DNA from 3 places in the Shewanella zhuhaiensis genome. Region 2 is predicted to be linked to each of the others. Evidence: predicted binding sites of a transcription regulator. Region 2 holds the regulator's gene; each other region holds the start of a gene.
The links. Region 2 encodes LexA, which represses DNA repair genes until DNA is damaged. Its sites were predicted from a motif close to TACTGTATNNNNATACAGTA; they were not measured.
Positions count from the first base shown of each region.

Region 1: a site for LexA is predicted at 1,611-1,630, ahead of MJ923_RS19090 (YebG family protein). Genes of this name have one in related genera too.
Region 3: a site for LexA is predicted at 1,918-1,937, ahead of dinG (ATP-dependent DNA helicase DinG). Genes of this name have one in related genera too.

Region 1 covers NZ_JAKUDL010000010.1:37,435-41,679, forward strand. The annotation lists gene proQ (RNA chaperone ProQ) at 1-585, opposite strand, end outside; gene MJ923_RS19085 (GAF domain-containing protein) at 835-1,296, opposite strand; gene MJ923_RS19090 (YebG family protein) at 1,315-1,599, opposite strand; gene MJ923_RS19095 (paraquat-inducible protein A) at 1,776-2,399, shown strand; gene MJ923_RS19100 (paraquat-inducible protein A) at 2,396-3,025, shown strand; gene MJ923_RS19105 (MlaD family protein) at 3,012-4,245, shown strand, end outside.
Region 2 covers NZ_JAKUDL010000004.1:187,143-191,387, reverse strand. The annotation lists gene plsB (glycerol-3-phosphate 1-O-acyltransferase PlsB) at 1-1,839, opposite strand, end outside; gene lexA (transcriptional repressor LexA) at 1,992-2,615, shown strand; gene MJ923_RS12805 (cell division inhibitor SulA) at 2,612-3,118, shown strand; gene coxB (cytochrome c oxidase subunit II) at 3,506-4,245, shown strand, end outside.
Region 3 covers NZ_JAKUDL010000001.1:1,194,397-1,198,641, reverse strand. The annotation lists gene MJ923_RS05070 (DNA polymerase II) at 1-1,859, opposite strand, end outside; gene dinG (ATP-dependent DNA helicase DinG) at 1,961-4,036, shown strand; gene MJ923_RS05060 (TSUP family transporter) at 4,045-4,245, shown strand, end outside.

The DNA.
Region 1 (4,245 bases), on a different contig from region 2:
ATCCACGATAGACCCGGCTACTGGGGATTGGCCGAGTTTTACATTAACACGTTGTGACACTTTAAGTTCTTCCAGCTTGGCTGGAACCAGGTTCACAGCGACTGGTTGTGCCTTGGGTGCACCGCGGCCTGGCTTGTCTTTCGCAGCAGGCTTGGCAGCACGGCGTGGCTGAGCGTCTGGCTTGCGCTTGGGTTTGCGCTGTGCCTTGTCGGCGGTCTCGCCTTCAGCCTTGCTGCGCTCGGCGCGCTTGGCTTTGGCCTTGTCCTGACTTTCTTTCAGTGTAGCCTGTGCGTGGTCAATGTGTTCCTGCTCAAGCTCACCACAGGGGTTGCCGTCCAAATCGACGCGAACCGCACCGGCCTTGATGCACTTCAGGTAACGCCAGCTGCTGGTGTAGCGGCGCAGGGCCACTCGCAGCTGAGTCTTACTGACCTTAGAATCATCAGCCAACCTTTCAGCCAAATCTTGAAACAATCCGATCTTCAGTGGCTTGGCTTCCCCCTCGGCCACGAAGCACAAAGGAAAGGTTTCATATAAATACGCGAGAATCGCGTTGGTGTCGGTCAACTTTTCTGTTGATTCCATCTTTACTTCCACAGTTACTAGGTATGTCTGTCCTGCTTGCAAGCACTTGCAGAACATAGGTTATTCTTGATTGTCAGCCTCATTGGCCAACACACAAATTAGCATCTTCCGAGCGCATGCCAAAGCGTTAATAACCATTGTTAACAATTTTTATCATTCGCCGGGTATCTGCCTCAGGCGCACGCGCAAGCAGCCTATTATAGTGACCGCTTGGGCGATTGCGACTGGCATTTAGCGAAAACTGGCGACTTATTGACCGAACAAGGCCTTTTCGAAGGTACGAACCAGCGCTTCCAGGCCAGTTTGATCGGCTTCATCGAAGCGATCAAAGCTTGGACTGTCAATATCCAGCACAGCAATCACCTCGCCATTACGGCGCACAGGTACCACGATTTCGGAGTTGGACGCCGAGTCACAGGCAATGTGGCCGTCAAACTGATGCACATCGGCAATGCGCTGGGTGGTATCGGTGGCAGCGGCGGTGCCGCATACGCCTTTACCCCAGGGGATCCGCGTGCAGGCAACTTTGCCCTGGAATGGGCCAAGCACCAGAACCTGCTCCCGGCGCACATAAAAGCCCACCCAGTTCAGAGAGTCCAGATGTTCATTTAACAGTGCCGAGAAGTTGGCCATGGCAGCGACCATGTCGTCTTCCCCTGCCAGCAACGCCTCTGCCTGGCGGTTTAAAGTGTCGTAAAACGCGTGTTTCATGCTGTTTCCTGCAACCTGTTATTCTGCGTCTGCCTTTTTAGCAGCTTTTTTGGGTTGGACCGCTGGCTTTAGTGGCGCAGCGCCCTTGAGCAGCGATGATAAATCATCTTTGTTGGTCGCAAAATAGAACGCCAGTTTTTCGGTAGTCGCTTCATCCAGACCGCAGTCGGCATTGCTGATGAAAGGAATAAGGCTGTCAGCGATATCCAGCATCTTGTCGTAGGCATCAGCCTCCTTTTTCGATGTAAATGTCATCTTTTCAACCCCATCTCTGACCACCACATACTGTGTGATTACCGCCATGATAGCCCTCGCACTGTTTATTTATACAGTGATGAAGTGTCACAGTTTTTATCCGGAGATGCAAGTATTTAACGGGATCTGATACACTCGTACGCTGAACATTTCTCAATTTGATGGGAAAGCCGCTTTGAATGCGGCATTACGTCGGTAAGCCAACGGATCTGCTACACGCTTATATGCATCATGACGATATCGACAATTCGGTGATCCTCTGCCGCGCCTGCGACCTGGCGGTCCGGCGCCGTGCCCTGCCAAGCGGGGTGCGGGCCCTGTGTCCCCGTTGCCATACGGCCCTGTACGACACGCCATACTGTTCGGTAAATGGCATGCTTGCCCTGTGCCTTTCCGCCCTCGCCCTGTTTGTGCCCGCCAATTTATTCCCTGTGCTCGAACTGCACTTTTTAGGCTCGGTGCGAACTGCCACGGTAATGGAAGGCGCAATGGCCGTGATGGATTTAGGGTATTGGGTGGTTGGTGTCGCTGTCCTGGTCGCAGCCGTCATAGGCCCCGGGCTGCTGCTACTGTCGATTTTAGGCCAAATTTTGCTGGTAAAATCCGGCTTGCAACGCCCCTGGCAAAAACATGCTTATGCCTGGCTTTTACGGCGCCATGGGCTTTTCAGCCAACTGACCATGCTGGAAATCTACGTTATCAGCTTCTTAGTCTCAGCGTTTCAATTGTCTGATTTTTCTGACATTTACTTTGGCGTAGGCACCTTCTGCTTTACCATGCTGTTTCTGGTCACTCTGTTTTTACAGCGGGAGTACAACATTGAGCATATGTGGAGCCATTTAAAATGAGCGTTGGCCACGAAACCACCGGCAAGCAAATCGGCCTGTGTCAGTGCCGGGTTTGCCGTGAAACCAACCCCATCAGCGCCCCCAAGTGCCGCCGCTGCGGCGCCGACAACAGCGCCAGGGACCACACCAGCCTACAAAAAAGTTGGGCGCTGCTGATCACGGCCGCCATTTTGCTTATTCCGGCCAATGTCTACCCCATCACCACCCTGGTTAATCAGGGCCGGGTAACCCACGATACGATTTTCAGTGGCATCAAACATCTGGTGCACTCCGACATGCTGCCCATCGCGATTATCGTGTTTACCGCCAGTATTCTGGTGCCCTGGCTTAAGATTGTCGGCCTGGCAACCTATCTCACCGCCATCAGCTTTGACTTGCCGGTTTCCAAACGCAAACTGATGGCAGGGTTTCATATTATTGAGTGGATTGGACGCTGGTCCATGCTCGACCTTTTTGTGATTTCATTGACGGTGGCACTGGTGAACATGGGGCAATTGCTGGATGCCAAGCCCGCCCCCGCCGCCACCGCATTTGCCCTGGTTATCTTGCTTACCCAGCTTGCCGCCAAGGTATTGGACACTCGTTTACTCTGGGATCGACTGGAAGTTAAAAATGACAAACATTGAAGCCCCAAAGGTGGTAAAGAAGAAGCTCTTTTCGCCGGTCTGGCTCCTTCCCCTCGTAGCCATGGCCCTCGCCGCCTGGCTTGGGATTAAAAGCATTCGCGAGTCGGGGGTGGAGATCCTTATCCATTTCCCCAGCGCCTCCGGTATAGATGTGGGTAAAACCCTGGTTAAATATCAGGGCCTTACCGTAGGTAAAGTGACCGATATCGCCATGGACGAAGATCTGACAGGCGTGAATGTGACCGTGATGATGGACTACCGCTCCGGCCCATACCTGCGCGAAGATACCCAGTTTTGGCTGGTATCCCCCAAGGCATCCATCACAGGGGTGTCGGGGCTGGATGCGCTGTTCTCCGGCAACTATATTGCGGTGCAGCCCGGCAAAGGCGACAGCGCCACCAGCTTTGAAGCCCTGCGTGAAGCGCCGCCACTGGCGCCAGGTAATGAAGGCATTCTGGTGGAGCTGAGCACAGATAAGCTGGGTTCGCTGGATGTCGGTTCAACCTTATATTTTCGTCAAATCCCCGTAGGTAACGTTGTGAGCTACCGCCTCGAAGGCAATCAGCGCATCCTTATCGGCGCCTTTATTCAGCAGCAATATGCCCATCTGGTGAAGAAAGACAGCCGCTTCTGGAATGTCTCTGGCCTTAGCATTGATGCTTCTTTATCGGGTATAAAAGTCGAGAGCGAAAGCCTGGCCTCCCTGCTTGCCGGCGGCATCAGCTTCAGCACCTCGGACAGCGGCGAAAACGCAGCCCACGGCGACAGTTTTGTGCTGCACAGTAGTGAAACCGATGCCCTCGGTGGCACTACCCTCACCTTGCTTGCAGATAACGCCGATGGCCTTGGAGCGGGCACAGCTGTGCTCTATCGCGGCCTGGAAATCGGTAAAGTGGTGAAAACCGAACTCACCGACGCAGGTGTACGCATCAGCGTATTTATCAATCACGATCAGGGCCATCTGCTTGGCAGCGACAGCCGTTTCTGGCGTGAAGGAGCTGACGTCTCCTTGAGTGGCATCAAACACGCTTCGCGACTTATTACAGGTGATGTAATAGCCATGCTGCCCGGTGAAGGTAAGCCACAGGACAGCTATCCGCTGGAAAGCGTTGCACCTGACTTTATGTTTGCTGAAAAGGCGCGCTTTACGGTCAGAAGTGAGCGCAGTGACGCCCAGCAAGGCGCCGAAATTCGCTACCGTAACCTACCCATTGGCCAAA
Region 2 (4,245 bases):
TCGATAATAAGTCATTGAAATGGCTTGGCCATCTTCAATGGAAATGATGGAACCCAGCTCATCACGGGTTTCCACCAACTTGTTCAGTTCAAGGCCGCGCTCAACCAAATCTTTACCACTGCCCTCAGTCACCGAGGCATAGCCGGTGTAAGGCACTGTTTTCAACAGGTTCAGGTAGAGGTCAATCTGCCGCTCAAGCTGACCGCGCTCCAGCGCATTTTGCTCAGATGCCAGCAGTACCATGCTCGAGAGGGTGACCGAACTCGCGGCGGCGGCGTTGTTGATACGGGTCATCACCCGATTGGCCAAGGAGTTTACCACAGGGGTGAGCCAGCTCGGCTTCTGCTCAGGATCTTCGCTAACCTGCTCGCGCCAATCGGGCACCTTCTCGGAGAGGAAGTTTTGCAGGGTTATAGGCTCACCGAAGTTCACATAACCACGGCCGAAGTTGCCAAGCTTACGGATGGCCCCAAACACCTGCCACACCGATTCTTTCTCTTTTTTCTTACCCGACAGTTCCTTGTGATAAGTCGCCACTTCCATCACATGGTCGTAGCCAAGGTACACGGGCACCAGAGTCACCGGGCGTTCAATACCACGAATCACAGAGGAAAGCGTCATCGCCAGCATACCCGTCTTGGGAGCCAACAGACGACCGGTTCGGGAGCGGCCACCTTCGGTGAAGTACTCCACCGAATAGCCTTTGGCAAACAGCTGATCCAGATACTCTCGGAACACCGCGGTATAGAGCTTGTTACCGTTGAAACTGCGACGGATGAAGAAGGCGCCACCACGACGGAACATGGGACCGGCAGGCCAGAAGTTCAGGTTGATACCCGCCGCAATATGGGGCGGCACCATGCCTTCGTAATACAGGATGTAAGACAGCAGCAAATAGTCCATGTGCGAGCGGTGACAAGGCACGTAGACAATTTCATGTCCATCGTGGTGCAGCTGACGAATTTGCTCGGCACCCTTGATGCTGATGCCTTTATAGAGCTTGTTCCAAAGCCAGGTAAGGAAACGCTCGGCTATACGCACCAGGCTGTCGGAGTAATCTGCCGCGATTTCATCCAGATATTCAATGGCAGTCTCGCGGGCCTTTTCTTCGGAAATCTTTTTGCTGGCCGCCTCTTCGGCAATGGCCTTCTTGAGATTATCGGACTTGAGCAGGGCATGGAACATCGCCTGACGATTCGGCAGCACAGGGCCTGTCATCACTTTACGTTGGCGGCGGAAATGCACCCGCGCCACCCGTGCCAATTTGTGGGCAATACGCTTATCGGTGCCGTGTTCATCGGCCATGCTGCGCAGCGACACTGCGCGGGAGAACTGCACAAAGTTGTGGCGCCCTAAAAACAGAATCATCAAACACTTACGCAGCCAGGTTGGATCTTCACGCTCCAGCACAGCAGCACGCATGCTGTCGTCTTCTTTGCCTGGGGTGCGGCCCCAATACAGGCTTACCGGCACCAGTTGAATATCGAGATCCTTTTGCTGACGATGCAACGCCAGCAATTGCAAGAAGGTCTGCAGGAAAGGCTCGTTGCTTTCGCGCTTGCCAAACAGCGGCTTACTGCCTTCGAGACAAACGATTCTGGGAGTTTCCACGCCGTCGAGTTTCAACGGCTCGTAAGGGCTGGGCAGCCCCATTTTGCCAGTGATTTCATTGAGGGCGGCGATGTCGCTCACCGACTCAGTTTTCATCACATAAACCAAAGGTCTGGCGGGATCCAGATTCAAATCGGCAAAGGGGTCCTGCGGCACCACAATGGTGTGCACCAGATGCTTCTGGATCCAACGCAGAGACTTAAACCAAATAGAGTCGTGTGCTGACATGCTGTTTTCTTGGGACCTGGCTTCTATCAATAGCGGCATAGAATATCAGACAGCCATATCCCTTCGCCAATAATCTGAAAAATGGTTAATACTTGCACTGATCAAAATACTGTATATACTAACAGTAACTGTATAGAAAAACAGGAACACCCATGAGACCGCTGACGCCGCGCCAGGCCGAGATCCTGGACCTGATCAAACGCAATATCGCCGAAACCGGCATGCCCCCAACCCGGGCCGAAATTGCCACCCGGCTTGGCTTTAAAAGTGCCAATGCCGCCGAAGAACACCTCAAAGCGTTGGCCAAAAAAGGCTGCATTGAGATTATGCCCGGCACCTCCCGTGGTATTCGTCTCGCCGGTGACGAGCTGGAAGATCAGCCCGATCCGGGTCTGCCACTTATCGGTCAGGTGGCTGCGGGTGAACCCATTCTGGCGCAGGAACATGTCGAACAGTATTACCAGGTCGACCCCAATATGTTCCGCCCGCAGGCCGATTTTCTGCTGCGGGTTCGCGGCGACAGTATGAAAGACATAGGTATTCTCGATGGCGACCTGTTGGCCGTGCACAAAATGGATCAGGCCCGTAATGGCCAGGTTGTTGTGGCACGGGTTGAAGATGATGTCACCGTGAAGCGGTTCGAGAAGAAAGGCAATGTGGTTTATCTGCATGCCGAAAACGAAGATTTTGCCCCCATTGAAGTGGATCTGACCCATCAAAGCCTCGCCATTGAAGGGCTGGCAGTTGGGGTTATCCGCAACGGAGACTGGCTATGAACAAACTCCTTGGCAACGCACCGCGCCATCCCGGCCTGTGGACAGATGTCCCAGCAAGCAGCGCTATGGGTCCGGCTCAGGTGCTCACCCGCTCAACCTGTTCCATGGGGCGTGATGAATTAGCCAACCTGGCACCGGAACTGGCTCGCCTGAGCCTGGAAGGTCGCTGGATTGTACTTATCAGCCCGCCGAACATTGGCCTTAAAGCCATGCTGGCTCAGGCTGGTGTTCGTATGGACAGAGTATTGCTGGTGCATGCCAAGGACGAAGTTGAAACTCTTTGGGCGATGGAAAAAGCCCTGACCAATGGCACTTCAAGCGCGGTACTGTGCTGGACCAATGCACTGGAAGCCAGAGACAAGCGCCGCCTTGAACTGGTTGCCCGAAATGCCGTTGCCCTCGGCGTGATTTTTGAAAATGTAAATACTCACTCTCATGCCAACAACTTGCCAGGAAGAACCGAGCCAAACACCATACTCAGGCACCCGGCCCAATTCCACTAATCACAGCTTCATCCCCTTCAGCCCCGTTTTCGGGGCTTTTTTTCGATAATTTTTTCAGATAATTAGAAAAGAAAGTGATCTTGATCAATATTTAAACTGCAAGTAATGTAGTTCAGGCTAACAACGATTCGTTTGTTATATCTGGCGATTATGTCGTCGCAGTATCTGAGGCTTGCGCCATGGGTAATGCGGATCTGACCGATATATTCAGCTGTAGGTGCAAGTGTGGTTAAGAGAGCTGTAAATACCTAATCAACAATCAAACCGCCAATGCACTTTGAAGTCATCGTTGCTTTTTGTGGGAACTGAAGAGTTTGCATAGAGCAGAGACTTACTGTGTGACTTTTCTTTGTAGTTGCTTGATGCAATTGACAGAGGAGATGTCTTGTGAAGCATTGGTTGTATTGTATCGCGGCGGCTTTATTGGCCCCGCCAATCCTTGCGGCTGACATGCCGCTAAACATGACGCAGGGCGTAACGGAGATCAGTGGCAAGGTTTATGGCCTGCACATGACCATCCTGTACATCTGCTGCGCCATAGGTGTGGTGGTTTTTGGCGCCATGATTTACGCCATGATTAACCACCGCAAATCCAAGGGCGCCGTCGCCGCCCAATTCCATGAAAGTACCAAAGTAGAAATAGCCTGGACCCTGGTACCCTTTCTGATCCTGGTTGGCATGGCCATTCCGGCCACCAAAACCTTGATTGCCATGGAAGATCCTTCCAATGCTGAGCTGACCATCAAAGTCACAGGTTCCCAATGGAAATGGCGCTACGATTACTTCGACCATGACTTCGGTTTCTACAGCATTCTTGCTACTCCCCGCGCGCAAATTGAAGGTGCTGAAGCCAAGGGCGAGCATTACCTGCTGGAAGTCGACAATCCTCTGGTACTGCCCACCAATCGTAAAGTCCGTTTTCTGATGACTTCCGACGATGTTATCCACTCTTGGTGGGTTCCCGCCTTCGCCGTGAAAAAGGATGCCAATCCGGGCTTTATCAATGAAGCCTGGACCCGGGTAGACAAACCCGGCATTTACCGTGGCCAGTGCGCCGAGCTTTGCGGCAAAGACCATGGCTTTATGCCCATTGTGGTGCAGGTACTGGCTGAAGATGAGTTTGATGC
Region 3 (4,245 bases), on a different contig from region 2:
AGGGTATCGGCCAGGGTGTCGCGCCAGCGCTGATTAACCATCTCAACCAGACGCTTGCCGGTGGCATCGGCATCAGGCGCTTCATCACCCAGCCACACAAAGGTCGAGTCGGTATCGCCATAAATCACGGTATAGCCTTCGGCCTCAATCCACTTGCGGGTGGTTTGCATGATTTCATGGCCCCGCAGGGTAATGGAGCTTGCCAGACGATAATCGTGAAACACGCAGCCGCGGGAGCCAAGCACCCCATACAGCGAGTTCATAATGATTTTTACTGCCTGCGACATGGGGGCATTACCCATGGCTTTGGCCTGTTCGCGCCGCTGCGCCAGGGTTTTAATCAGCTCAGGCAAAATAGGGGCGCGGCGACTGAAGCGGGCGCCGCGAAACCCGGGCACTGTGTCCTGCACGTCTTCGGCAAGCCCCAGCACCAGCCCCTTGGGGTCAATCAAAAAGGTCCGGATAATCGATGGGTACAGGCTTTTAAAATCCAGCACCAATACATTGCGGTAAAGCCCTGGCAGCGAGTCCATTACGTAGCCGCCGGGGCTGTCCGGCCCCGGCTCTTTGGCCATCACAGGCGCCACAAACCCGGCCCTGTGCAGGTGGGGCAAATACAGATGGTTGAAAGCCGCTACACTCGCCCCTACCCGGCCAAACTCAAGCCCGGTAAGCCGCGCCCGCTCCAGCGCAAAATTAATCAAATCGGTATGGGCAAAAATATCCCACACCAAACGGCAATCGGTGAGGTTGTAATAGGCCAGCGCCGGCTTATCTTCATTGAACAGCCGGGTAATTTCCTCACCTCGGTCTTGCGGGTTATGGATGGCTTTGCCTTCGCCGAGCATTTCATTGGCAACCGCGTCCAGGGCAAAGCTGTCGAACTGATAAAAAGCCGCTTTAAGCCAATCTATGCCATCCAGCACCACCCTGCCGGGTAAATCCAGAGTTTCGGGCCTGTGTTTGTCTTCCACCTTCCAGCCAAGGGGCCGGCCGAAACGACCGATATTAAGACGTATGCCATGGTGTCTGGCGCGTCGCCATAACAGGGATAAATCAAAGGTCACCACCGACCAGCCAAGCAGCACGTCCGGATCCACCCGATAAAACCAATCCTGCAGTGCCAGCAGCAGCGCCAGTTCATCGGCCACCCACAAAACAGGTACGTTTTGAGGCTCGCCATTGTGGGTATGCGTCAATGTGGCCGGACCAAAGGCGCCTGCGCCCACCATCAGCACCAATGGCTCGCAGTCGCCATATAGCCCGATGGAATACAGCTCGCCACTGAAGCTACATTCGATATCGAGCGACACCGCCGTTAGCGCAATTTCCGCCGGTGCATTTCTGACTCTGGATGCAACAAAGCTTTTGTTATCTTTGGAAAACTGCCCATAGAACTCACCATCGAGAGCGACAAAGCGCTCGATAAGAAACCGCTGCTCGGCCCTGATATCGGCCTCATAAAGGGGGATATCCAGCTCGGCGGCACGGGCATTCAGTCGGCGCATCACCTGGGGATTACGGCAATAAAGGCCACTGACACTGCGCATATCAAAGCTTTTAAGCTCAAGCGGTTTGGCGCTGACATCTTCTGCGCTGAACTGCGCTGTGAGCGCCGGAGCGTCTTCCTGCGGGCAAAACGCCAGCACCTTTTGCTCTGGCACTTCCACCCGCAGCGGCCCGGTGGGCGTTTTCACAAAGTACTCAAGTACTGTTTCGCCGCCGCGCTGCATCACACTTCGGGTCAGCACCCGTCCTTTCACAAGCTGTGCAGGCTGTGCTTTGCGATTGGCAGCGTCTGAACTTGGTTCAAGCTCAAGCTCAGGCTCAGAACCTGGGGCAGCGTGGGTTGAATTCATGGTGATGGGGCAAAAAACAGCCATATTCGAGTGATGCAGGGTTCTTAGCCTAAGCAATCACTGTTATTATGTACAGCATTATCGCGCCTGTAGAGAGCCCCATGCTGCCAGACAAAGTTAAAACCCAAGTTCGTGCCATCTATAAGGACATCGCTGCCGCGCTGCCGAATTTCCGCTCCCGGCGCGAGCAAAACTATATGGTGGCCGAGATCTCCAAGACTCTGGCAGGGGAATACGACAAGCACAGACGCATTATCGTGGTTGAGGCGGGAACGGGTATCGGTAAGTCGCTCTCCTACATTCTCGGCACCATTCCGCTGGCGCTGAGCGCCAAGAAAAAGGTGTGCATTGCCACTGCCACCGTAGCGCTGCAAGAGCAGCTGCTGCATCAGGATCTGCCCTTCTTCCTCGCTCAGTCCGGGCTCAATTTCCGCTTTGGTTTGGTAAAAGGCCGCCAGCGCTACGTGTGCCTGGCCAAGCTCGAGATGCTGATTGGCGATAACAATGGCACCCAAATGGCCATGTGGCAGACCAAACCCGATACCGCGCAGGTTGAAATGTTGCAAAAACTGCATCAGGACTACCATAAAGGGCTGTGGAACGGTGAAATCGACACCCTGGAAACGCCGCTGCCGGACCATCTGTGGCAACAAATAGCCTGCGACAAGCATTCATGCCATCGGCAAAATGCCAGCCACCGCAACTGCCCGTTCCACAAAGCGCGGGAAGACGTAGACACCTGGGATGTGCTGATTGCCAACCACAGCCTGCTGTTTGCCGATCTGGAACTGGGCGGAGGGGTGATCCTGCCGGATCCCGAAGAGATGTTTTACGTTATCGACGAAGCCCATCACCTGCCGGTGGTGGCCCGCGATTTCTCAAGCGCTCAGGCAACCCTGAGGGGGGCCGCTGATTGGCTGGAGAAAATCGGTAAAACTGCCGCCAAACTGCAAAACCAGATTAAAAGCAACAACATCATCGCCCCTGCGCAGGCGATGCAGGACCATGTGGGCGATCTGGTGGGCATGCTCAATCAGGTGGCCCACTACTGCGATGGCGAGCGCGCCAAATTCGATAACCCGGAAAACCGCCTGCGCTTCAACAACGGCGAGTTGCCTGAGGTGCTGAAACGTCACGCCGAAAACCTCACCACAGCCAGCAGCGGTGCGCTCAAGCAATTCAACAAGATGCAGTTGCTGCTCGCCGAGGCCATCAAAGATGGCGACATCCCCCGCCATCAGGCCGACAGTTTGCAAACCGAAACCGGTTTTATGCTGCAACGGCTCGAAAACCTTCACAAACTGTGGAAGATGATGGCCAAGGAAGACAGCAAAAAAGGCGCCCCCACAGCGCGCTGGATTGAACTGTTATCCGCCGGAAAGCTGCCGGACTATCTGTTTTGCGCCTCCCCCATTGAAGTGGGCTTTATGCTCGAATCCATGCTGTGGGAGAAAGCCGCCGGTGTGGTGCTGTGCAGTGCCACCTTAAGGGCCTTGAATCAGTTTGATTATTTTGCCCATCAGGTGGGATTGTCGCTCCACGACGGCAGCCGTTATCTGGCGCTGCAATCGCCCTTCGATTTTGAGAATAACGCGACCCTGTATTTGCCGAAAATGCGCACCGAGCCCACCGACGACAGCTACACCGAAGAGCTGGCGGAGCACATTTTAAAGCTGACCGAAAATGAGATGGCCAGCCTGGTGCTGTTTGCTTCTTACTGGCAAATGGAGAAAGTGGCAGAGATCCTTGGCCCCAAACTTAAAATTCCGCTGCTTATTCAAGGCAATGCGCCGCGCCAGCTGCTGCTGGAAAGCCACAAGAAGCGCTGTGATGAAGGCAAACCATCACTGATGTTCGGCACAGGCAGCTTCTCGGAAGGTCTCGATTTGCCCGGTGATTATCTCACCAACCTTATCGTGACCAAACTGCCCTTTGCTGTGCCCACCTCACCGGTGGAGCAGGCCCATGCCGAGTACATCAAGGCCAAAGGTGGTAATCCGTTTTTGCAGCTGACCATTCCCGATGCTTCACGTAAACTCATTCAAAGTTGCGGCCGTTTGCTGCGTAAAGAGCAGGACTATGGCAGGATCACCATTTTGGATCGGCGTCTGGTGAGTAAACGTTATGGCAAATCGCTGCTCGATGCCCTGCCACCGTACCGCCGGGTCATTGAATAGGATTGAATTTGGACTTACTGCTTGACCCGACCAGTCTGGCCATTTTGGCGGCGGTCGGGCTCCTGGCTGGATTTATCGACGCCGTGGTCGGTGGCGGTGGACTGCTGTCAATCCCGGCACTGCTGACGCTGGGCCTGCCGCCACATCTTGCGCTGGGTACCAACAAACTGTCGGCCTGCTTTGGCTCGGCGATGTCGGCGTTAACCTAC